One region of the Arthrobacter sp. Y-9 genome, then DNA from elsewhere that is predicted to be linked to it. Evidence: predicted binding sites of a transcription regulator. Region 1 holds the regulator's gene; the other holds the start of a gene.
What was found. Region 1 encodes LexA, which represses DNA repair genes until DNA is damaged. Its sites were predicted from a motif close to TCGAACANNTGTTCGA; they were not measured.
Positions count from the first base shown of each region.

Region 1 (10,549 bases):
CACCGCCCTCCTTCGTCCAGCCGCGGCCGGCGAGCGTGGTGCCGCGGACATCCAGGCCGACGGCGATCCGGTCACCGAACCGCTCGATCGCACGGGCGGTCCATTCGGGGTTCTCCAGCGCCGCGGTCCCGAGGTTCACGCGGGCCACGCCGAGGTCGACCAGGGCGCGCTCCAGGCTGGCATCGTCCCGCAGACCTCCGGACAGCTCGACCTTCAGATCGAGCGAGGTCACCACTTCACGGAGGATCTCCGCGTTGTCGCCCCGGTCGAAAGCGGCGTCCAGGTCCACCAGATGCACCCATTCGGCGCCGTTCTGCTGCCAGTTGAGCGCGGCCTCGAGCGGCGTGCCGTAGCTGGTCTCACTGCCGGCCTCGCCCTGGACGAGCCGCACGGCCTGGCCGTCGACGACGTCGACGGCGGGCAGCAGCTCAAGGACGGGAAGCTGGGTCTGGGTCATGATCCCTCCGGGCGGCGCACGGGGCGCCTATTTCGAGTCAAGGGTGAACAGGTAAGCGGCGACCAAGGCCATGGCGGCCAGGACGAAGAACGCGATGCTGAGCCAGCGGGGCTTCTTCTGCTGGATGAAGGAGATCCCCCCACCGATCAGCAGGCCGCCCAGGCCCATGAGCAGAATGGACCACATCAGGAATCCGCACCCGCTTCCGGGGTCGCCACGGACCCCGTGGAGGAAGCGGCGCGACCCTTGCGCAGAGAGCCGACCCAATTGCGGAGCAGCCGTGCCCCGGCCTCCCCGGACTTCTCCGGGTGGAACTGGGTGGCGCTCAGCGGACCGTTCTCCACCGCGGCGATGAACGGAGCGCCGTGCTCGGACCAGGTGACCTTCGGCGGGGCCATGTGCGGCTGCGTGACGTCGAAGTCCCAGGTCTGCACACCGTAGGAGTGCACGAAGTAGAACCGCTCGTCCTCCACACCCTCGAACAGGAGGCTTCCTTCGGGGGCCTTGACGGTGTTCCAGCCCATGTGGGGCACCACGGAGGCCGGCAGCAGTTCCACCGTGCCGGGCCATTCGCCCATGCCCTCGGCTTCCACACCGTGCTCCACGCCCTTCTCGAAGAGCACCTGGAGACCGACGCAGATGGCCAGCACCGGACGTCCACCGGCCACGCGACGGCCGATCAGACGGATCGCATCGACGTCTTTGAGTTCCTTCATGACGGTCGCGAAAGCGCCGACGCCGGGGACGACCAGGCCGTCCGCGTTCAGGACGTCCTCGGGCCGGGCGCTCAGGGTCACCTGGGCGCCGGCGGCCTCGAGGGCGCGCACCGCGGACCGCACATTGCCGGAACCGTAGTCCAGCACGGTGACGGTCGGTTTCCCCTCCGGACTCTCCGGCTTCCGGCCGGTGTGGGCGTCGCGGACCGCGCCGTCCTCGAGGGACTGGGCGGGACCCGTCGTGTTCTCCTGCTCGCTCACAGTGCTCCCTTGGTGGACGGAATGCCCTCGACGCGGGGATCGGGTTCGATCGCCGCACGCAGGGCACGGGCGAAGGCCTTGAACTGGGCCTCGACGATGTGGTGGGGATCGCGGCCGCGCAGCACATCCATGTGGAGGCAGATCCCGGCGTGCAGCGTGATGGCCTCGAAGACGTGACGGGTCAGCGAGCCGGTGAAGTGCCCTCCGATCAGGTGGTACTCCTGACCGGCCGGCTCACCCTCGTGGACCAGGTACGGACGCCCGGAGACGTCGACGACGGCGCGCGCCAGCGCCTCATCAAGCGGCACGGTGGCGTCGCCGAAGCGACGGATGCCGGCCTTGTCGCCGAGCGCCTTCTTCAGCACCTCGCCGAACGTGATGGCCACGTCCTCCACGGTGTGGTGTGCGTCGATGTGGGTGTCACCGGTGGCCCGGACCGTCAGGTCGATCAGGGAGTGCTTGCACAGCGCATTGAGCATGTGGTCGTAGAACGGCACCGTGGTGCTGATCTCGGCGACACCGGTGCCGTCCAGATCGATGCTGACGAATACGCTCGACTCGCTCGTGCTGCGTTCCATGCTGGCGGTGCGGGGCGTGCTCGCTGCGCTCATGCGGGAGACTCCTTCTGATGACGTGCTGTGTGAATGTCGATGGTCTCCGGCCGTTCCGGACCCCGCGAGGGTCCGGCGATCCGGAGGGGCGGCCGCCCGGTCCACAGGTGGATCGCCCTTGGGCGGGATGCCGTTCAGGCGGAATGCCCGAGCAGCTCCCGGAGCCGGGTGAGGAATGCCGTGGTCTCCGCCTCCGTGCCGGCAGTGACCCGGAGATGCCCCGGGATCCCGACGTCGCGGATCAGCACTCCGGCGTCCAGGAGGCCCTGCCAGATGGCCGCGGGGTCCTCCATGCCGCCGAAGAAGACGTAGTTCGAGTCCGAGGACGCGGGCTTCAGACCCATCTCCCGGAGCTCCGTCACGATGCGATCGCGCTGGACCTTGATGTCCTCCACGTCCGCCATGAGCAGTTCCCGGTGAGACAAAGCGGCCAGGGCGGTGGCCTGCGTGATCGCCGAGAGGTGGTACGGGAGACGGACCAGTCGGAGGGCGTCGGTGATCTCAGGGGCGGCGGCCAGATAGCCCAGACGGGCGCCCGCCAGGGCGAAGGCCTTGCTCATCGTGCGGCTGACGATCAGACGCTCGCGGCCGGGCAGCAGCGTGAGGGCGCTCGGAGTCCCTTCATGCGCGAACTCGTGGTACGCCTCGTCGACGATCACGATGGTCCGGCTCGCCTCGCCCGCTTCATACACGGCTTCGACCACGTCGAGGCCGAGCTTGGTGCCGGTGGGATTGTTCGGAGAGCACAGGAAGACGACACTCGGGCCGAGTTCACGCACCTGCCGCGCAGCGGACTCCGCGGAGAGTTCGAAGTCGGCGTCGCGGACGCCCTTCACATATTCGGTGTCGGTGCCGCTGGCCAGCAGGGGGTACATGGAGTACGTCGGGGGAAAGCCGAGTGCGGTGCGGCCCGGTCCACCGAAGGCCTGGAGGATCTGCTGCAGCACTTCATTGGACCCGTTGGCGGCCCAGATGTTCTCGGCGGTGAGGCCGTGGCCCAGGTAGTCGGCCAGCGCGGTGCGAAGTTCCGTGAATTCCCGGTCCGGGTACCGGTTGAGGGTCGTGGCGGCGTGGGTCACGGCTTCCGTGATGGCCTGGACCACCGGAGCGGGAACGCCATGGGTGTTCTCATTGACGTTCAGAAGCACGGGGACGTCGATCTGGGGGGCACCGTAGGGGCTGATCCCCCGGAGATTGTCTCGCAGGGGAAGCTTCGCCAAGCGCTGCATTTGTTCGCTCACCCGTACAGTCTAGTTTGCCCGGCTCCCCCGCCTTGAATTGTTGCTCCACCCAGGCCGGCCCACGAACCGAACGGGGCACGCACGCTGGTGAGTGGCGGATCGCCAGGCGGGATCAGAGGGGCCGGGCCGACGTCGCGCCGACTCAATGGCGAGTTCGATCAGCGCCGACCTGGATCAGTGCCGGAGTTGATCAGTGCCGGACCGGATCAGCGCCGGACTGGATCAGCGCTGGTCCGAATCAACTCCGCTGTGGATCAGCGCAGTTTTGATCAGCGCAGTTTTGATCAGCACTGCCCCGAACAGCACTGGCCCGATCAGCACTGTTTTGATCAGCGCTGTTCTGATCAACGCTGTGCGGGAACGAAGAGGTCCTGCCCCGCAACGATCTCCGACGCCTTCAGATCGTTCAGGCGAGCGATCTCACCGACCACTTCACGGGTGTCCCGCCCGGGAGCGACCCGCTGAGCGATGGCCCAGACCGTGTCTCCGGGCTGAACGACCACGGTCTGAGACGAACCCACGGAGTGCGTGTCGCTCGCGATGGCCGGCGTGAGCAGCATGCCCAGCGCGACGGTGATGATCGCGGCGAGCAGGAGCGCGGCCGGCAGGCCGAAGAAGACGAACCGCCCGCGGCGGGTCAACCGCATCCGCGGAGCAGTCTGCGTTCCGGTGATCGCAACAGCCTGTGCTGACATTTCGATTCCTCGCTTCCATCACGCCGCTTGGCATCTACGTTCGATGGCAATACGCCGTACATCCAGCTCGGTTCGAACATGTATTCGAACCTTGTTACTACTATTTTTAGGACATAGCTACGAACGCTGTCAAGACTCGCTAGAACAAATGTTTGATTCGGGCATCCTCCTGGCCTAGCGTTGGACGCAGGAAGAGTTCCTTCGGTGAACAGCACACCAGGGGGCACTGACAAAAATTTCGAGCCGCCCGGACCAGGGGCTGGCGAGAGCGACCGGGAGGACCCGGCCTCCCCGGAGGTCGGGGAGGCCCCACACGAGATCCAGGGAGTGACAGATGGCCAGGAGTTCATCGAACGAAGCCGGCCCCGGCAGGGCGCCGGCCAATCGCGGCCTCACTCCCCGCCAGAAGAAGATCCTGGAGACCATCCAGCGCTCGGTCGAGGCCAAGGGGTACCCGCCGTCGATGCGGGAGATCGGGGACACGGTGGGGCTCGCGAGCCTCTCCAGCGTCACGCACCAGCTGAGCCAGCTGGAGCGCCTCGGTTACATCCGCCGCGACCCGAAGCGCCCCCGCGCCATGGAGATCCTCATCCCGCTGACGCTGGACTCCCGGGAGTCTCCCCGCGTGGCGTCGCTGCCCGAGCCCCGGTCGATCGTGGCGGAGCTCAGCACATCGTCGGACGCCGCCATGGTCCCCCTGGTCGGGCGCATCGCGGCCGGTGGCCCGATCCTGGCCGACCAGCAGGTGGAGGACGTCATGCCGCTCCCCCGCCAGCTCGTGGGCCACGGCGAACTCTTCATGCTCCAGGTGGCGGGCGATTCGATGATCGACGCGGCCATCTGCGACGGCGACTGGGTGGTGGTCAGGCGCCAGAACAACGCCGAGAACGGGGACATCGTCGCCGCTCTCCTCGACGACGAGGCGACCGTGAAGACGTTCCGCCAGCGTGACGGTCACACCTGGCTGCTCCCCCAGAACACGCGCTATGAGCCGATTCTCGGTGACCATGCCACCGTCATGGGCAAGGTCGTCTCGGTGCTGCGCTCACTCTGAGAAACCCCACCGGCCGGCGCGGCGCGCGCCGGAAGACGAACGACAGACGGCGAGGGCCTGAGCGGAGATCCGCTCAGGCCCTCGCCGTCTGTCGTGGTGGCCGCCCGGCTCAGCTCTTCGCCGCAGCGGGCTCCTCACGTCCGGACAGCCGTTGGAGCGCCGACAGCACCACCTGACGGTCGGTGGTCGGCCAGAACGGCGGCAACGTGGACCGGATGAACCCTCCATAGCGCTCCGTGGCGAGCCGGGAGTCCAGCACGGCGACGACGCCCTTGTCACCCGTGGAGCGGATGAGGCGCCCCGCGCCCTGGGCCATCTTGATCGCGGCGCTACTGGCCGAGATCGCCATGAACCCGTTGCCCCCGTTCTGGGCGACGGCGCGGGACCGAGCGGTGTTGAGCGGATCGTCGGGACGCGGGAACGGGATCCGGTCCATGATGACCAGTCGGCAGGAATCACCGGGCACGTCCACGCCCTGCCACAGGGTGAGCGTGCCGAAGAGACACGTGTCCCGGTCGTCGGAGAACTCCTGGATGAGGGAACTCATCGTCGCCTCCCCCTGGCAGAGGATCGGGACGTCGACCCGTTCGCGGACGTAGTCCGCCGCCTCCTCCGCGGCCCTCCGTGAGGAGAACAGGCCCAGGGCCCCACCGCCCGAGGCCTTGATGAGGTCCACCACCTCGTCCAGCGCCTCCGGCGAGATGCCGCGGCCCGGTTTGGGCAGATGACGCGCGACATACAGCATGCCCTGACGCGGGTAGTCGAACGGGGAGCCGACGTCGACGCCCACCCAGTCGGGGGCGCCCGGACCCTGCAGACCCACATCGCCGGCGGCCTGGTCGAACGCTGCGCCGATGGCGAGGGTCGCCGAGGTGAGGATCGCGGTGTGGCCGTCGAACAGTCCGTCGCGGAGCTTCATGGCCACGCTGAGAGGCGCCACGGTCACGGTGGCGGGCGCGTCGTCGTCGGCTGGGCGATATCCGGTGCCGGGCTCGAAGGTGCCGCTGCGGGTCACCCAGACGACCTCTTTCCGCTCAGCCGCCACGAGGAGACGTTCGCTGACTTCGAGGAGCTGCGTCAGGCGCGAGCGGGCCGCCTGCAGGGCGCCGTCGGCAGGCTGTCCCTGCTCGGGCTTCGAGTCGGACAGCGCCGCACGGCAGGCCTCACGCACGGCGTCGATGGCCCGGCCGAGCGGTTCCTCGGGTCCGCGTGGCAGCAGGCCGGTGGACAGCAGACCCAGTTCGGCTTCCAGAGCGCCGGCCGCCGCGTCGAGCGCTTCGACGGTGATGTGGGCGTGACGGCGGGCGGCCCGTGCCGCGGCGGTCACCATCGCCTCGGACAGCTGACCGGTGACCGCACTCGTGACACGGTCCTGCAATTCATGGGCCTCGTCCACGACCACGACGTCGTATTCGGGCAGCACGGCGACGCCTTCAAAAGCGTTGATGGCCAGCATGGCGTGGTTCGTGACGATGACATCCGACTCGGCGGCCGTGGCCCGGGCCCGCTCACTGAAGCACTCTTCGGACATCGGGCATTTCGCCGGGCCGAGGCATTCCAGCGCCGTGACGGACACCTGCCGCCAGGCCCGTTCGGAGACGCCCGGGGTCAGGTCGTCCCGGTCTCCGGTGTCGGTCTCCTGCGCCCATTCGCGCAGCCTCAGGATCTCGCGGCCGAGCTGGGTGCCCGGACCGTTGCCGAGGCTCGGACCGTTGTTCGAACTGAACAGCGCGCCATCGGCCCCCATGCCGAACAGCTGATCGTCCGACGCGTCCTCCTCCGGGAAGCCGCCGCCCACCTTGTGCAGGCACAGGTAATTCGATCGGCCCTTCACGAGGGCGGTCTTCACCGGACGAGGGAGCTCAGGGGTGACGGTCTCGAGCAGCCGGGGCAGATCCCGGCCCATGATCTGAGCCTGCAGCGCGAGCGTCGCCGTCGAGATGACGGCACGGTGCCCATTGCGCACCGCGTCGTCGATCACAGGCACGAGGTACCCGAGCGACTTGCCGGTGCCGGTGCCCGCCTGGACGAGCAGATGACGCTGCTCCTCCAGGGAGGCGGCGACCTGCCGCACCATCTCGTGCTGGCCGGGGCGGTTCTGGCCTCCGAGACTGCCGACGGCGGTGTCCAGGAGGGACAGCGCCCGCCGGATGGCGGGGCTGTCCCTCCTGGTCTCCTCCTCCGGCTCCTGCGTGGCCGCGGGCGTCTCACTCATGGATGACGAACTGCTCCAGTTCCGCTGCCAGGGATTCCCGGACGACGACGGTGACCCGCGTGCCCTCCCCGGTGTGCTCGAGGTTGAGGATCTCGGACTCCCCTTCGTGCAGCTTGTTCAGCAGGTCGCCGCGCTGGTACGGCACGAGCAGTTCCATCCGCACATCGGGACGCGGGATGGAACGGCTGATCTCCGCCAGCAGCTCCGGAATGCCGGCGCCGGTGCGGGCCGACACCTCCAGGCAGCGAGGCTCCCTCTGCTTCAGGCGTTCCACCACGAACGGATCCGCGGCATCCACCTTGTTCAGCAAGATGATCTCGGGGACCTTGCGCGCATCCACTTCGGTGAACACCTGACGGACCGCCGCGATCTGACCTTCCGGGTCGGGGTGCGAGGCGTCCACCACGTGCAGGATGAGATCCGAATCGGCCACTTCCTCCAGCGTGGAGCGGAACGCCTCCACGAGCTGCGTCGGCAGGGACCGCACGAAACCGACCGTGTCCGCCAGCGTGTAGGTGATGCCGTCCGGCGTCTGGGCACGGCGCACCGTGGGGTCCAGGGTGGCGAACAGCGCGTTCTCCACCAGCACCCCGGCGTCGGTGAGCCGGTTCAGGAGCGAGGACTTACCGGCGTTGGTGTAGCCGGCGATCGCCACCGAGGGGACTTCGTGACGCTTGCGGTTGGCACGCTTGGCCTCACGGGCAGGCTTCATGGCGTCGATCTCACGACGGAGCTTGGCCATGCGGTTGCGGATCTTCCGGCGGTCCAGCTCGATCTTCGTCTCACCGGGACCACGGGAGCCCATGCCGGCGCCCGCGCTGCCCACCTGGCCACCGGCCTGACGGGACATGGATTCACCCCAGCCACGCAGACGCGGCAGCAGGTACTCCAGCTGGGCCAGTTCGACCTGCGCCTTGCCCTCGCGGCTCTTCGCGTGCTGCGCGAAGATGTCCAGGATGAGGCCGGTGCGGTCGATGACCTTCACCTTGACGATGTCCTCCAAGGACCGCCGCTGCGAAGGCGCCAGCTCGGAGTCGACCACCACGGTGTCGGCGCCGGTGGCCATGACGATGTCACGGAGCTCCAGCGCCTTGCCGGAGCCGAGGAACGTCCCGGGGTCCGGCTTGAGGCGCTTCTGGACGAGTCCGTCCAGCACCTCGGAACCGGCGGTCTCGGCCAGTGCGGCGAGCTCCCGCAGGGAGTTCTCCGCATCGGCGAGGGTGCCTTCGGTCCACAGCCCGGCCAGGACCACACGCTCCAGACGGAGCTGCCGGTACTCGACCTCGGTGACGTCCTCGAGTTCGGTGGACAGGCCGGCCACGCGCCGGAGCGCGCGGCGTTCGGCCAGGTCCTGCTGCAAGCCGTCGAACTCGCTGTGTTCCCGGTCCAGCGTGGACAGGGCCTGGGCTTTGGAGCCCAGCACGGTAGCGCGGGGGGTGCCGGAGCCGGCCCCCGCTTCCGGTTCCACCGCGTCGGAATCGGTGGCGAGGATGCGGTCGATGACGGCCTGCATCTCCTCCGGGCTCAGTTCAGAACCAGAATGAGTCTGTTCAGTCATGGTCTCCCTCAAAGCGTTGAATCCCATGCTAGCCGGAGGCTCCGACAACACGGGCAAGTGGTGAAAGGAGGTGCGGAAAGGAAAAACACGTCTTCCGGGATCTCGAATGATCAGTCTGGAAGGAATTCCTGTACTACCGCACCGCTGGGGTCAGGGTCACGGGGTCGACCGGTGCCGCGCGTCGGCAGGCTTCACCTCGGGATCAGCATGAACAGCGGATCGATCAGGGAAGCGGCGCGCGGGTCCGGGACTCATTACAGGAAAGACAGCATTGCATCATTCTACCAGCTCCCGCGCCTGCCCACAGCCCACTAAGGTTGCACGCATGGAGTCCGCACACTACTTCAGCAGCGAGCCCGCAGGCGAGTTCATCCGCAAGCCGCTCAGCGTCGTTCTGGACGGCCGGGAGCGGTCCCTGCACACCTCCGCGGGCATCTTCAGCCCCGACGCCATCGACAAGGGAACCCGGATCCTCCTGGACGAAGTGCCCGCACCGGCTCCGGAGGGGTCATTCCTCGACATCGGCTGCGGCTGGGGACCCATCGCCCTGACCCTGGCGCTCAAGTCCCCGGACGCGCGCGTCACCGCCGTGGACGTCAACCAGCGCTGCATCGCACTGACCACCGAGAATGCGGCCACGCTGGGGCTGGGCAACCTGAGCGCCTCGCTCCCCCAGGACGTCGACCCGGACCTCGGTTTCGACCTCATCTGGTCCAACCCGCCCATCAGGATCGGCAAGGCGGAACTCCACGAGCTGCTGCAGCTCTGGCTCCCCCGGCTCAACCCGGGCGGCGAGGCGTTCCTGGTCGTCCAGAAGAACCTCGGTTCGGACTCGCTGCAGAAATGGCTCGCGGAGACGCTTCCCGCCGGGTTCGGCGTCTCACGGTTCTCGACCGCGAAGTCGTTCCGCGTCCTGCGGGTCGTCCGCGAAGGCTGACGCCCTCCGGCCGAGCAGGCTCCTCGCCGTACGACGACGCCGCCGGAGCCGCCCGCCGTCGTCGACGTCTGGCACGCGCGTCCCCGCTCAGCCGCGGCCCGGTTCTCAGGCCAGGCGGCCGCGTGCCACGATCGTCGCGGGACCACTGAGGACCACGTGCTCCCCGTCGGCAGCGGCCGGCAGGAACTCGACGCCGACCACGCCGCCGGGCACCTGAACGTCCCAGCGTGACGGTGCGCCCGCACCCGCCCAGTACCGGATCGCCGCGGCGGCCGCGCACGCGCCGGTGCCGCACGACTGGGTCTCCCCGACGCCGCGTTCGTGCACGCGCATGGTCACGTGGCCCTTGCCGTCCTGCACGAGCGGCTCCGCGGGCACCACGAACTCGACGTTCGTGCCATTCGGCGGGGTCGGGTGCACCGCGGGGATCTCGGTGAGCGGAAGCGCGGCGAGCTCATCCAGCCCAGCCAGTGCGAGGACGGTGTGGGGGTTGCCCATGGTGATCGACAGCGCCGGACGTTCGCCGTCCAGACCGCGCGTGGTGACGAGTGAATCGACGGCGCGCTCGGCGGCCTCCTCCGGGTGGATGAAAGCCCACGGCCCCATGTCCACCGCGTAACCCTCCGGGACCAGGGTGACGACCTTGACGCCGGCCCGCGTGCCGATCTTGAGGAGGGAGTTGTCATCGAGACGGGCGAGCCCGGAGTCGAGCAGGAAGTGCACGAAGGCACGGACGCCATTGCCGCACATCTCGGCGATGGAGCCGTCGTTGTTGCGGTAGTCCATGAACCACTCGGCATCCGG
Region 1 covers NZ_CP121463.1:1,291,753-1,302,301, reverse strand. Annotated here, with positions in the region: gene priA (bifunctional 1-(5-phosphoribosyl)-5-((5-phosphoribosylamino)methylideneamino)imidazole-4-carboxamide isomerase/phosphoribosylanthranilate isomerase PriA) at 1-457, opposite strand, end outside; gene P9849_RS05720 (hypothetical protein) at 485-643, opposite strand; gene hisH (imidazole glycerol phosphate synthase subunit HisH) at 643-1,434, opposite strand; gene hisB (imidazoleglycerol-phosphate dehydratase HisB) at 1,431-2,045, opposite strand; gene P9849_RS05705 (histidinol-phosphate transaminase) at 2,180-3,286, opposite strand; gene P9849_RS05700 (LysM peptidoglycan-binding domain-containing protein) at 3,631-3,981, opposite strand; gene lexA (transcriptional repressor LexA) at 4,316-5,035, shown strand; gene P9849_RS05690 (ATP-dependent DNA helicase) at 5,145-7,250, opposite strand; gene hflX (GTPase HflX) at 7,243-8,808, opposite strand; gene P9849_RS05680 (methyltransferase) at 9,134-9,745, shown strand; gene dapF (diaminopimelate epimerase) at 9,851-10,549, opposite strand, start outside.

Region 2 (10,549 bases), 320 kb from region 1:
TGAAGAAATGGTCCGCCGTGCGGACGCCGCGGAATTCGTGGACGGCGCCCTCGCGGTGTTCGGCGACGGGCGTCATGCGGTCACCGCCGGTGCGCCCTCACCGGTCCCGACAGCCTGCAGCGCGTCGCCGGTGAGGCGGAAGGTCGACCAGCCGTCCATGGGCACGGCTCCCAGCGAACGGTAGAAGCGGATGGAGGGCTCGTTCCAGTCCAGGACGCTCCACTCCACCCGGGCGTAGCCGCGTTCCACGGCGAGCGAGGCCAGGTGGGTCAGGAGGGCCTTGCCATGGCCTTCGCCGCGGGCCTCCGGCTTCACGTAAAGGTCCTCCAGGTAGATGCCGTGGACGCCTTCCCAGGTGGAGTAGTTCAGGAACCAGAGCGCGAAACCGCGGGTCCGGCCGAGGTCGTCTTCCGCGATCGCTGCGTAGATGGCGGGGTGACCGTCGAAGAGGTGCTTCTCCAGCTCCTCCGGCGTGTTGCGGACGGCGTCCGGCTCCTTCTCGTAAACGGCCAGGTCCACGATCATCTGGTGGATGTCCTGGACGTCTGCACGGGTGGCTTCTCTGATGCGGCTCATGGATTTCAGCTTAGCCGGGCCACCGGACCACTCAGAGTCGATTCACGTCCACGACCTTGATCACGGCGCTGCCGGCCTCGTCCGAGGCCGCCAGGTCCACCACCGCGGAGATGCCCCAGTCATGGTTCCCCGCCGGATCGGCGAAGATCTGCCGGACGTCCCAGCGATCCCGATGCTCCGTGATGAGAAGCAGCTGGGGTCCGCGGGCGTCGGCGCCCGTGCTGATGTCGTCGTGCTCGTCGAAGTAGTCGTCCAGCACGTCCTCCCAGCGGTCCGAGTGCCAGCCGGCGTCGCCGTCGAGCTCCGCCAGAGCGCGCGAGTCCTCGTCCGCGAACAGCTCCACGCGGCGGAACATCTCATTGCGGACCATGACCCGGAACGCGCGCACATTGTCGGTCAGACGGGGCGGCGCGGGCGGCAGCAGGGGATCCTCGGTGTGATCGTGGGGGTTGCTCAGCTCCTCCCACTCGTCCAGGAGGCTGGAATCGACCTGCCGCACCAGCTCGCCGAGCCAGGCGATCAGGTCTTCGAGGTCCTCCCGCAGGGCGTCGGCGGGGACCGTCTGCCGCAGCGCCTTGATGGCATCGCTGAGGTACCGCAGCACGATGCCCTCGCTGCGTGCGAGACCGTAGAACTGTACGAATTCACCGAAGCTCATGGCGCGTTCGTACATGTCGCGGACCACCGACTTCGGAGTCAGCTCGAAGTCACCGACCCAGGGGGCCGCCCGGCGGTAGGTGTCGAAGGCCTCGAGCAGCAACTCCGCCAGGGGCTGGGGGTAGCTGACCTCCTCGAGAGCCTTCATCCGCTGCTCGTACTCGAGCCCCTCCGCCTTCATGGCCGCGACCGCGTCCGTCTTCGCCTTCTTCAGCTGGGCCGCGAGGATCTGGCGGGGCTTGTCGAGCGTGGACTCGATCACCGAGACGACGTCCAGGGCGTACGACGGCGACTCCGGGTCCAGGAGGTCCAGTGCGGCCAGCGCGAAGGGGGAGAGCGGCTGGTTGAGGGCGAAGTTGTCCTGCAGATGGACCGTGAGGCGCACGGTGCGCCCATCCGGTCCGCGTTCGGCCTCCGGGATCCGCTCGACGACATCGGCGGTCAGCAGTTCGCGGTAGATGCCGAGCGACTTCCGCATCAGCTCCAGCTGGCGGCCGCGGGGCTCGTGGTTCGACTCCAGGAGGTGGCGCGTGGCCGTGAACGGGTCGCCCGGACGTTCCAGCAGGTTCAGCAGCATGGCGTGGGTGATGGTGAAGCTGGAGGAGAGGGGCTCCGGGACGGAAGCGACCAGGCGCTGGAAGGTCGGCTCGCCCCAGGAGACGAAGCCCTCCGGCGGCTTCTTCTTGACCACCTGGCGGAGCTTCTTCTGGTCATCGCCGAATTTCGCCACGGCCTTGGCCATCGCCTTGGCGTTCTCGACCGTGTGCTCCGGCGCCTGGACCACCACCGTCCCGGCGGTGTCGAAGCCGGCGCGGCCCGCGCGCCCCGCGATCTGATGGAACTCGCGCGCATTGAGCAGGCGGGTGCGAACGCCGTCGAACTTGCTGAGCGCCGTGAGCACCACGGTGCGGATGGGCACGTTGATGCCGACGCCGAGCGTGTCCGTGCCGCAGATGACCTTGAGCAGACCCGCCTGGGCGAGCTGCTCCACGAGGCGGCGGTACTTGGGCAGCATGCCGGCGTGGTGCACGCCGATCCCATGCCGGACCAGCCGGTTCAGGGTCTTGCCGAAGCCTGCGGAGAAACGGAAACCGGCGATGAGTTCGGCGATCCTGTCCTTCTCCTCGCGGGTGCACATGTTGACGCTCATGAGGCTCTGCGCGCGTTCAATGGCCTCCAGCTGGCTGAAGTGCACCACGTAGACCGGGACCTGACGGGTTTCCAGCAGCTCTTCCAGGGTTTCGGCCATGGGTTTCATGCCGTAGTAGAAGTGCAGCGGGATGGGCCGCTCGGCGGAGCTCACGGTCACCGAGGCGCGCCCGGTGAGTTCGGTGAGGCCCTTCTCGAACCGGGTGACGTCGCCGAGGGTGGCGGACATGAGGAGGAACTGCGCCTGCGGCAGTTCCAGGAGCGGCACCTGCCAGGCCCAGCCCCGCTGGGGATCCGAGTAGAAGTGGAATTCGTCCATGATGACGGCGCCCAGCTCTGCCTCGGCGCCTTCGCGGAGCGCGACGTTGGCCAGGATCTCGGCCGTGCAGCAGATGATGGGCGCGTCGGCGTTCACGGAGGAGTCGCCCGTGACCATGCCGACGTTCTCGGCGCCGAAGATGTCGCAGAGCGCGAAGAACTTCTCGGAGACCAGGGCCTTGATCGGAGCGGTGTAGTAGCTGCGTTCGCCACGGGACATCGCGTAGAAGTGCGCGGCGATGGCGACCATCGACTTGCCGGAGCCTGTGGGAGTGGCGAGGATGACGTTCGCGCCGCCAGCGAGCTCCATGGCGGCTTCATCCTGCGCGGGATACAGGGACAGCCCCCGGGATTCGACCCACTCGACGAAGGCCGTGTACGCGTCGTCATCGTTCAGGCGGCCGGTGGAGGGGAGACTGTCAAGGAGCTTCACTGTCCCAGCCTAGCGGGCGAGGGGCCCCGCCCGACGCGGAGCGAGGGTGGGGAGCCCGGCTAGGCGCTAGCGGGCGAGGGTGGGGAGCCTCGTCGTCGTTGTGTGCTCAGTTGTTGCGGGTGTCGTGCGCCCACACCCGCAACAACTGAGCACACAACAGGTGGGGTACTCTCGCACTGAGAGTTGCCTCACGCCGGTCCGGCGTGCTCTTCGGCGAAGGAGAAGCGATGCACCCGACCGTGGAATGGGACCCCGCGACGTATGTGAAATTCGGCGACTACCGGGACCGCCCCTTCTTCGACCTCACGCAGAGGATCCACGCCGAGTCGCCCCGGCTCGTGGTAGATCTCGGGTGTGGCCCCGGCAATCTCACCGCGACCCTCGCAGCACGCTGGCCGGAGGCGCAGGTGGTCGGAGTGGATTCCTCGCAGGCGATGCTGGACCGCGCCGCCGTCCACGCCGAACGGTTCCCCAACCTCCGGTTCGAGCTGGGTGACATCGCGACCTGGATGCCGGGCGACGCCGACGTCGTGGTCTCCAACGCCGCGCTGCAGTGGGTGCCCGGGCACGAGCGGCTGCTTCCCGTCTGGCTGGACGCCATGGCGGAGGGGTCCTGGTTCGCTTTTCAGGTGCCGGGCAACTTCGGGGCGCCGTCCCATGTGCTCATGCGTGAACTGGCCGACTCGCCGGCCTGGGCCGTGAAGCTCGCCGGTGTGCTGCGTCATCGCGACGCGGTGCTGGAACCGGCCGACTATCTGACCATCGCACTCGATGCCGGCTGGCAGGCCGACGCCTGGGAGACCAGCTACCAGCAACTGCTGCAGGGCCCCGACCCGGTGCTCGAATGGGTCCGCGGCACCGGCCTGCGCCCCGTGCTGAGCGCTCTTGACGCCTCTGACGCCGAAGCATTCGAGCGGGATTATGCGGTGATGCTCAACGAGGCGTACCCGGCCACTCCACACGGAACGGTGTTCCCGTTCCGGCGTCTGTTCACCGTCGCGCGCAAGGCTCCTGCCGGGGCTGTTCACGGGGCGGACGCATGAGCGCCTTTCCCGGCTCCTGGCGGCCGCGGGCCGACAGCTCCGTGCCGCTGTTCGAGCAGCTCCGCCTGAGGATCGTCCATCTGGTCGACGACGGCGGGCTGCCGCCCGGCCAGCGACTGCCCGCCGTGCGGGCGCTGGCCACGGAACTCGACGTCGCGCCCCACACGGTGGCGCGCGCCTACAAGGAACTGGAAGCGGCGGCGATCGTGGAGACGAGGGGCCGCAACGGCACCGTCGTCCTGCCGCGCGACGACCGTCAGAAGAGCCTGGGCGACGCCGCCTCGGCCTATGCCGAGGCGGCCCGCGCGAGTGGCGTCAGCCTCGCCGAGGCCGTGCGGCTCCTGACGGCCGCCTACCGCGACCAGGCCTGAGCTCACTCGCCCGGCGTCGCGCCCTCCTCGGCGGGGGTGTGTCCGCCGTGCGCATGCTCCGCGCGGAAGCGGGCCACATCGGGCCGGGCGCGCCATGGCTCGGGTCCCTCCAGAGGACGGAAGCCGACTCCGGCCGCCTTCAACCGTGCGAGATGGCCCGGGATCTCCGGGTCCCCGGTGAGCCGGGCGAGGAAGTCCTCGAAACCGGGTTTCCGGGTGGACCAGGCCACTTCCGCGAAGGCGCACAGCCGGGGGAACGCGTGGAAGTCGCGGATCCTCTGGTCCACCAGGTACTCGCTCCAGAGCTGGGCCTGGACTCCCGCCACCGCACCCCCGTGATCGCGCTCGAGGGCCGCGATTCGGTCCGGGACGGGGTCGAACCCGTGCACCTTGTCCAGCGGCAGCACCGGCCAGAAAGCGCTCGGTTCATCGGGATGGTCGCTTTCCCGGTAGTCCAGGTACGTGAACTCGTGCTGCGAGATCACCGTGCGATGGCCCTGTTCGAGGCTGAGCTCCACCGTGTCCACCCCCAGCCAGGCGTTGACGATCGCGCTCTGCGGCAGTGCCTCGCCGATCGCCTCGTGCCAGACACCCGTCTGCCGGCCATGGCCGGCCAGGTGATCCGCCAGGCGGCCGAGGAACCAGCCGTGCAGGGAGGCCACGGAGGCCAGGCCGAGCTCCCGGGCCCGCGCGACGATCTCCGGCGATTCCTCCCACCGGGTGTACGGCACTTCGTCCCCGCCCAGATGGATGGTGGGCGAAGGGAACACGGAGACCAGCTCATCGAGCACGGTCCGGTAGAAGTCCAGGGTCCGTTCGGAGGGGTCCAGGATGCAGTCGCTGACGCCCCAGCGGGTGCTCACCTCGACGTCGGGTTCGCCCACGCCGAGGAACGGGTACGCGGCGATCGCGGCGACGCTGTGCCCGGGGAGGTCGATCTCCGGGACGATCGTGATGCCCCGCTCCGCCGCATACGCGACCGCCTCGCGGAGCTGCGCCTGCGTGTAGAAGCCGCCGTGCGGGTGCCCGGCCATGAGGGCGTGTTCCAGAGCGGGGGTGTCGTAGGCGACGGGGGTGTCCCGGCGCCAGGAGGCGACCTCGGTGAGCCGGGGGAAGGCCTTGACCTCGAATCGCCACCCCTGATCGTCACTCAGATGCAGGTGCAGGACGTTGAGCTTGTGCGCGGCGAGCAGGTCGATGAACCGCAGGAGCTCGCTGAAGGGCATGAAGTGCCGCGCGACGTCGAGCAGGACACCGCGATGCGCGAAACGGGGCGCGTCCGTCAGCCGCAGGCGGGGGAGCGAGTGCACGGTGCGTCCATCCGCACGACGGCGGGCCGACCCCTGCGGGACGAAGGCCTCGGGACCGCTGAGCTGGCGGAGTGTCTGCCAGGCATGGCGCACGCCGTCCAGATCGGAGGCCTCCACGCGGATGAGCCCGTCGATCTCCAGCCGGTACGCGCCGGGGGCCAACGACGGGTCGGCGCTCACGAGCAGCAGGGCGTCCTCGGGGGCCGTATCGTGGAGCCGGACCCCGAGCCAGTCCTCCGCCTGGTGGCGCAGCAGGGCCCAGCCCGGATCGTCGCTGTCGACGTCCGTGGCGAAGGCCGGCTGGGAAGGAACCGGGAGGTGACCGGACAGGAGTTCCAGGGACTCCGGTGCCGGGACCAGCGGGGGAATGCGCATGGAGAACCTCTTCGCGAGTAGGGGTCTGTGTGGACACCAGCCTGCCACACGAGGCCGACATGGAAATTCGAACAGGTTTTCGATTAGCATGGCTAGGTGCCTCATGTCAGCGGTGAACAAGTCCTGTCTCCTGAACAGCTCAACCACAACCATGGCGCGGCCCGCCTGAACGGCGCCGGCTCGCATGGCCATGCCCCGTCGTCGCGCCTGGTGGTGAAGGGCGCCCGCGAGCACAATCTGCGCAACGTGGACCTGGATCTGCCCCGGGAAGCCATGATCGTCTTCACCGGCCTCTCCGGCTCCGGGAAGTCCTCGCTCGCCTTCGACACCATCTTCGCCGAGGGCCAGCGCCGTTACGTGGAATCACTGTCCGCCTACGCGCGCCAGTTCCTCGGCCAGGTGGACAAGCCCGACGTCGACTTCATCGAAGGCCTGTCGCCGGCCGTGTCGATCGACCAGAAGTCGACGAGCAAGAACCCCCGGTCCACGGTCGGCACGATCACCGAGATCTACGACTACATGCGTCTGCTCTGGGCGCGTGTCGGCCGTCCGCATTGCCCGATCTGTGGTGAAGAGGTGACCCGTCAGACTCCGCAGCAGATCGTCGATCAGCTGCTGGAGCTCCCCGAGGGCACTCGCTTCCAGGTGCTCGCGCCTGTGGTGCGCGGCCGCAAGGGTGAGTTCGTGGACCTGTTCAAGGAACTCGGAGCCAAGGGCTTCGCCCGGGCCCGGGTGGACGGCGAGCAGATCCAGTTGACGGACCCGCCCAAGCTGGGCAAGCAGTACAAGCACACCATCGAAGTGGTGGTGGACCGCCTGGTGGTCAAGGACGGCATCCGCCAGCGTCTCACCGATTCGGTGGAGACCGCCCTGGGTCTGGCCGAGGGCCGCGTGCTCGCGGACTTCGTGGACCTCGACGCCGAGGACCCGGGCCGGGTGCGCGCGTTCTCCGAGAACCTGGCGTGCCCGAATGAGCACCCGCTGGCGATCGACGAGATCGAGCCGCGGTCCTTCTCCTTCAACAACCCGTTCGGCGCCTGCCCCGAGTGCACGGGCATCGGGACCAAGCTCGAGGTGGACGAGGAGCTCGTGGTCCCCAACCCGGAGCTCAGCCTGAACGAAGGCGCCATCGCCCCGTGGTCCCTGGGCGCAGCCACGCAGGAGTACTGGAACCACCTGCTGTCGGGCCTCGCGGACGAGCTCGGCTTCTCGATGGACACGCCGTGGGAGAAGCTCGGCAAGGCCGTCCGCGAGACCGTGCTGCACGGCAAGGACCACAAGGTGGTGGTCCAGTACCGCAACCGTTTCGGCCGCGAACGCAAGTACAGCACCGGATTCGAAGGCGTGGTCCAGTACGTGCACCGCAAGCACGGTGAGACCGAGTCGGACTTCGCCCGTGACCGGTACGAGGAGTACATGCGGCAGATCCCGTGCCCGGCCTGCAACGGCGCACGGCTCAACCCGGCGTCGCTGTCCGTGCTGATCAACGGCAAGTCGATCGCGGCCGTCTGCGCCATGCCGATGCGGGACTGCGTCGAGTTCCTCGGCAGCCTCGAGCTGTCCCCGCGCGAGGCGCAGATCGCCGCTCAGGTGCTCAAGGAGATCCACGCCCGCCTGACCTTCCTGCTCGACGTCGGCCTGGACTACCTGAATCTGGAACGTCCCTCCGGGACCCTGTCCGGTGGTGAGGCCCAGCGCATCCGTCTGGCGACGCAGATCGGTTCCGGGCTGGTCGGCGTGCTGTACGTGCTGGACGAACCGTCCATCGGTCTGCACCAGAGGGACAACCGCCGGCTGATCGAGACCCTGACCCGCTTGCGCGGGCTGGGGAATACCTTGATCGTGGTCGAGCATGATGAGGACACCATTCGTGAGGCCGACTGGATCGTGGACATCGGCCCGGGCGCCGGCGAACACGGCGGCAAGGTCGTCCACTCGGGCACCTACAAGGAACTCCTGGCCAACACGGAGTCGCTCACAGGCGACTACCTCTCCGGCCGCAAGGGGATCGATGTGCCGGCCAAGCGCCGTCCGTACGACCGCAAGCGTGAGCTCGTGGTGGTGGGGGCCCGTGAGAACAACCTCAACAATGTCACGGCGCGCTTCCCTCTCGGTGTGCTCACCGCCGTGACCGGGGTGAGCGGCTCCGGCAAGTCCACGCTGGTCAACGAGATCCTGTACAAGGTGCTGGCCAACAAGCTCAACGGCGCGCGCCAGGTGGCCGGCCGCCACAAGACCGTGGAGGGCCTGGAGCACCTGGACAAGGTGGTCCATGTGGACCAGAGCCCGATCGGGCGCACCCCGCGGTCCAACCCCGCCACGTACACCGGCGTGTTCGACAACATCCGGAAGCTCTTCGCCGAGACTAACGAGGCGAAGGTCCGTGGGTATCTGCCGGGCCGTTTCTCCTTCAACGTCAAGGGCGGCCGCTGCGAGGCGTGCTCGGGTGATGGCACTCTGAAGATCGAGATGAACTTCCTCCCGGACGTCTACGTGCCCTGCGAGGTCTGCCATGGCGCCCGCTACAACCGGGAGACCCTGGAGGTCCACTACAAGGGCAAGACCATCGCGGACGTGCTCAACATGCCGATCGAGGAAGGGGCGGAGTTCTTCTCCGCCTTCACCCCGATCGCCCGGCACTTGAACACCCTGGTGGACGTCGGCCTCGGCTACGTCCGTCTGGGACAGCCGGCCACGACCCTGTCCGGTGGTGAGGCGCAGCGCGTCAAGCTCGCGGCGGAGCTGCAGAAGCGTTCCAACGGCCGCAGCATCTACGTGCTCGACGAACCCACCACGGGCCTGCACTTCGAGGACATCCGGAAGCTGCTGCTGGTGCTCCAGGGACTGGTGGACAAGGGCAACACGGTCATCACCATCGAGCACAACCTGGACGTCATCAAGAGTGCCGACTGGATCGTGGATCTCGGACCCAACGGCGGCTCCGGCGGCGGACGCATCATCGCCACCGGAACCCCCGAGCAGGTCGCGGCCACGGAGGGCTCGTTCACGGGTGAATTCCTGGCCGAGATCCTCGAGGGAACCCCGACCAAGTAGTCGCGTGACGGCATACATCGAACCGAAGCATGCCGCGCAGCGCATGGGTGTTTTCTGTCCGTGCGCCCGGCATGAGAAACTACCTCGGTGACTCTCGCTCAAGCTGCCGTGCTCTTCGATCTGGACGGGACCCTCATCGATCCCGCAGGGGGGATCACCGGCGGAATCGCCGCGGCTCTCCTCGAGGCCGGCCTCCCCGTACCCTCCGATCAGGCGCTGCAGGCGATGGTCGGTCCCCGTCTGAGCCATGCTCTGCAGGAGTTCGCCGGCGTGCCGGAAGAGCGGGTCGATGAGGTCATCGCCCTCTACCGGCGCCACTACCGGACGGCGGGGATGGCGGCGAGCCGCGTGTACCCCGGCATCCGGGAGGCTCTGGCGGAACTCCGGGCGCGGGGATATGCCCTCGCGGTGGCAACCCAGAAGCCGCGCACCCTGGCGCAGGAGCTGCTGGGCCTGCATGGCCTGGTGGAGGCCTTCGACACCGTGCAGGGCTCCTCGGACGATGAGAGCGCGCAAGGCCCCGGCCACGGGGCGCCTCTCGGCAAGCAGCAGATCATCGCGGCGGCGCTCCAGGACCTCGGCGTCCCGGCCACCGCGGTGATGGTGGGCGACCGGTATCAGGACGTCGAAGGTGCGGCGGCGAATGAGCTGCCGTGCATCGGCGTCGCGTGGGGCTTCGCCGTGGACGGCGAGCTGGAACGCGCCGGGGCGGTCTCGGTGGTCTCTTCCGCCGAGGAGCTGCTCCGTGGACTGCCGGGCCCCGCCGGTGCACACTCGGGCGAGCCACGGCTCGCCGGACGGGAAGCGGTGGCCACGGTGGCCGCCGTCGGGGGAGCAGTGGTTGATGTTGCAGCGGAGGAAGAACACCATGGCCGTATTTGACGCAGTCCGCTTCACCACCCGGACCCTCATTAAGGGCACGTGCCGCCCGACGGTCACGGGCCTCGAGAACGTCCCCACGGACGGTCCCTTCATCGTGGCGCCGAATCACCTGTCGTTCTTCGACAGCGTGATCGTTCAGGCCCTCATGCCCCGCCCGGTGGCCTTCTTCGCGAAGGCGGAGTACTTCACCGGAACAGGGGTGAAGGGCAAGGCCATGAAGGCGTTCTTCGAGTCGGTGGGATCGATTCCGGTGGAACGCGGTGAACAGGCGGCCAGCGTCCAGGCGCTCAAGACCCTCCTGGACATCCTGGAGAACGGCAATGGCGTGGGCATCTACCCGGAGGGCACGCGTTCCCGCGACGGCCTGCTGTACCGCGGCCG
Region 2 covers NZ_CP121463.1:1,607,124-1,617,672, forward strand. Annotated here, with positions in the region: gene P9849_RS07065 (alpha/beta fold hydrolase) at 1-76, opposite strand, end outside; gene P9849_RS07070 (GNAT family N-acetyltransferase) at 73-576, opposite strand; gene P9849_RS07075 (DEAD/DEAH box helicase) at 608-3,133, opposite strand; gene P9849_RS07080 (trans-aconitate 2-methyltransferase) at 3,361-4,176, shown strand; gene P9849_RS07085 (GntR family transcriptional regulator) at 4,173-4,547, shown strand; gene P9849_RS07090 (beta-N-acetylhexosaminidase) at 4,550-6,232, opposite strand; gene uvrA (excinuclease ABC subunit UvrA) at 6,398-9,286, shown strand; gene P9849_RS07100 (HAD hydrolase-like protein) at 9,374-10,168, shown strand; gene P9849_RS07105 (lysophospholipid acyltransferase family protein) at 10,155-10,549, shown strand, end outside.
Region 2: a site for LexA is predicted at 6,300-6,315, ahead of uvrA (excinuclease ABC subunit UvrA). Genes of this name have one in related genera too.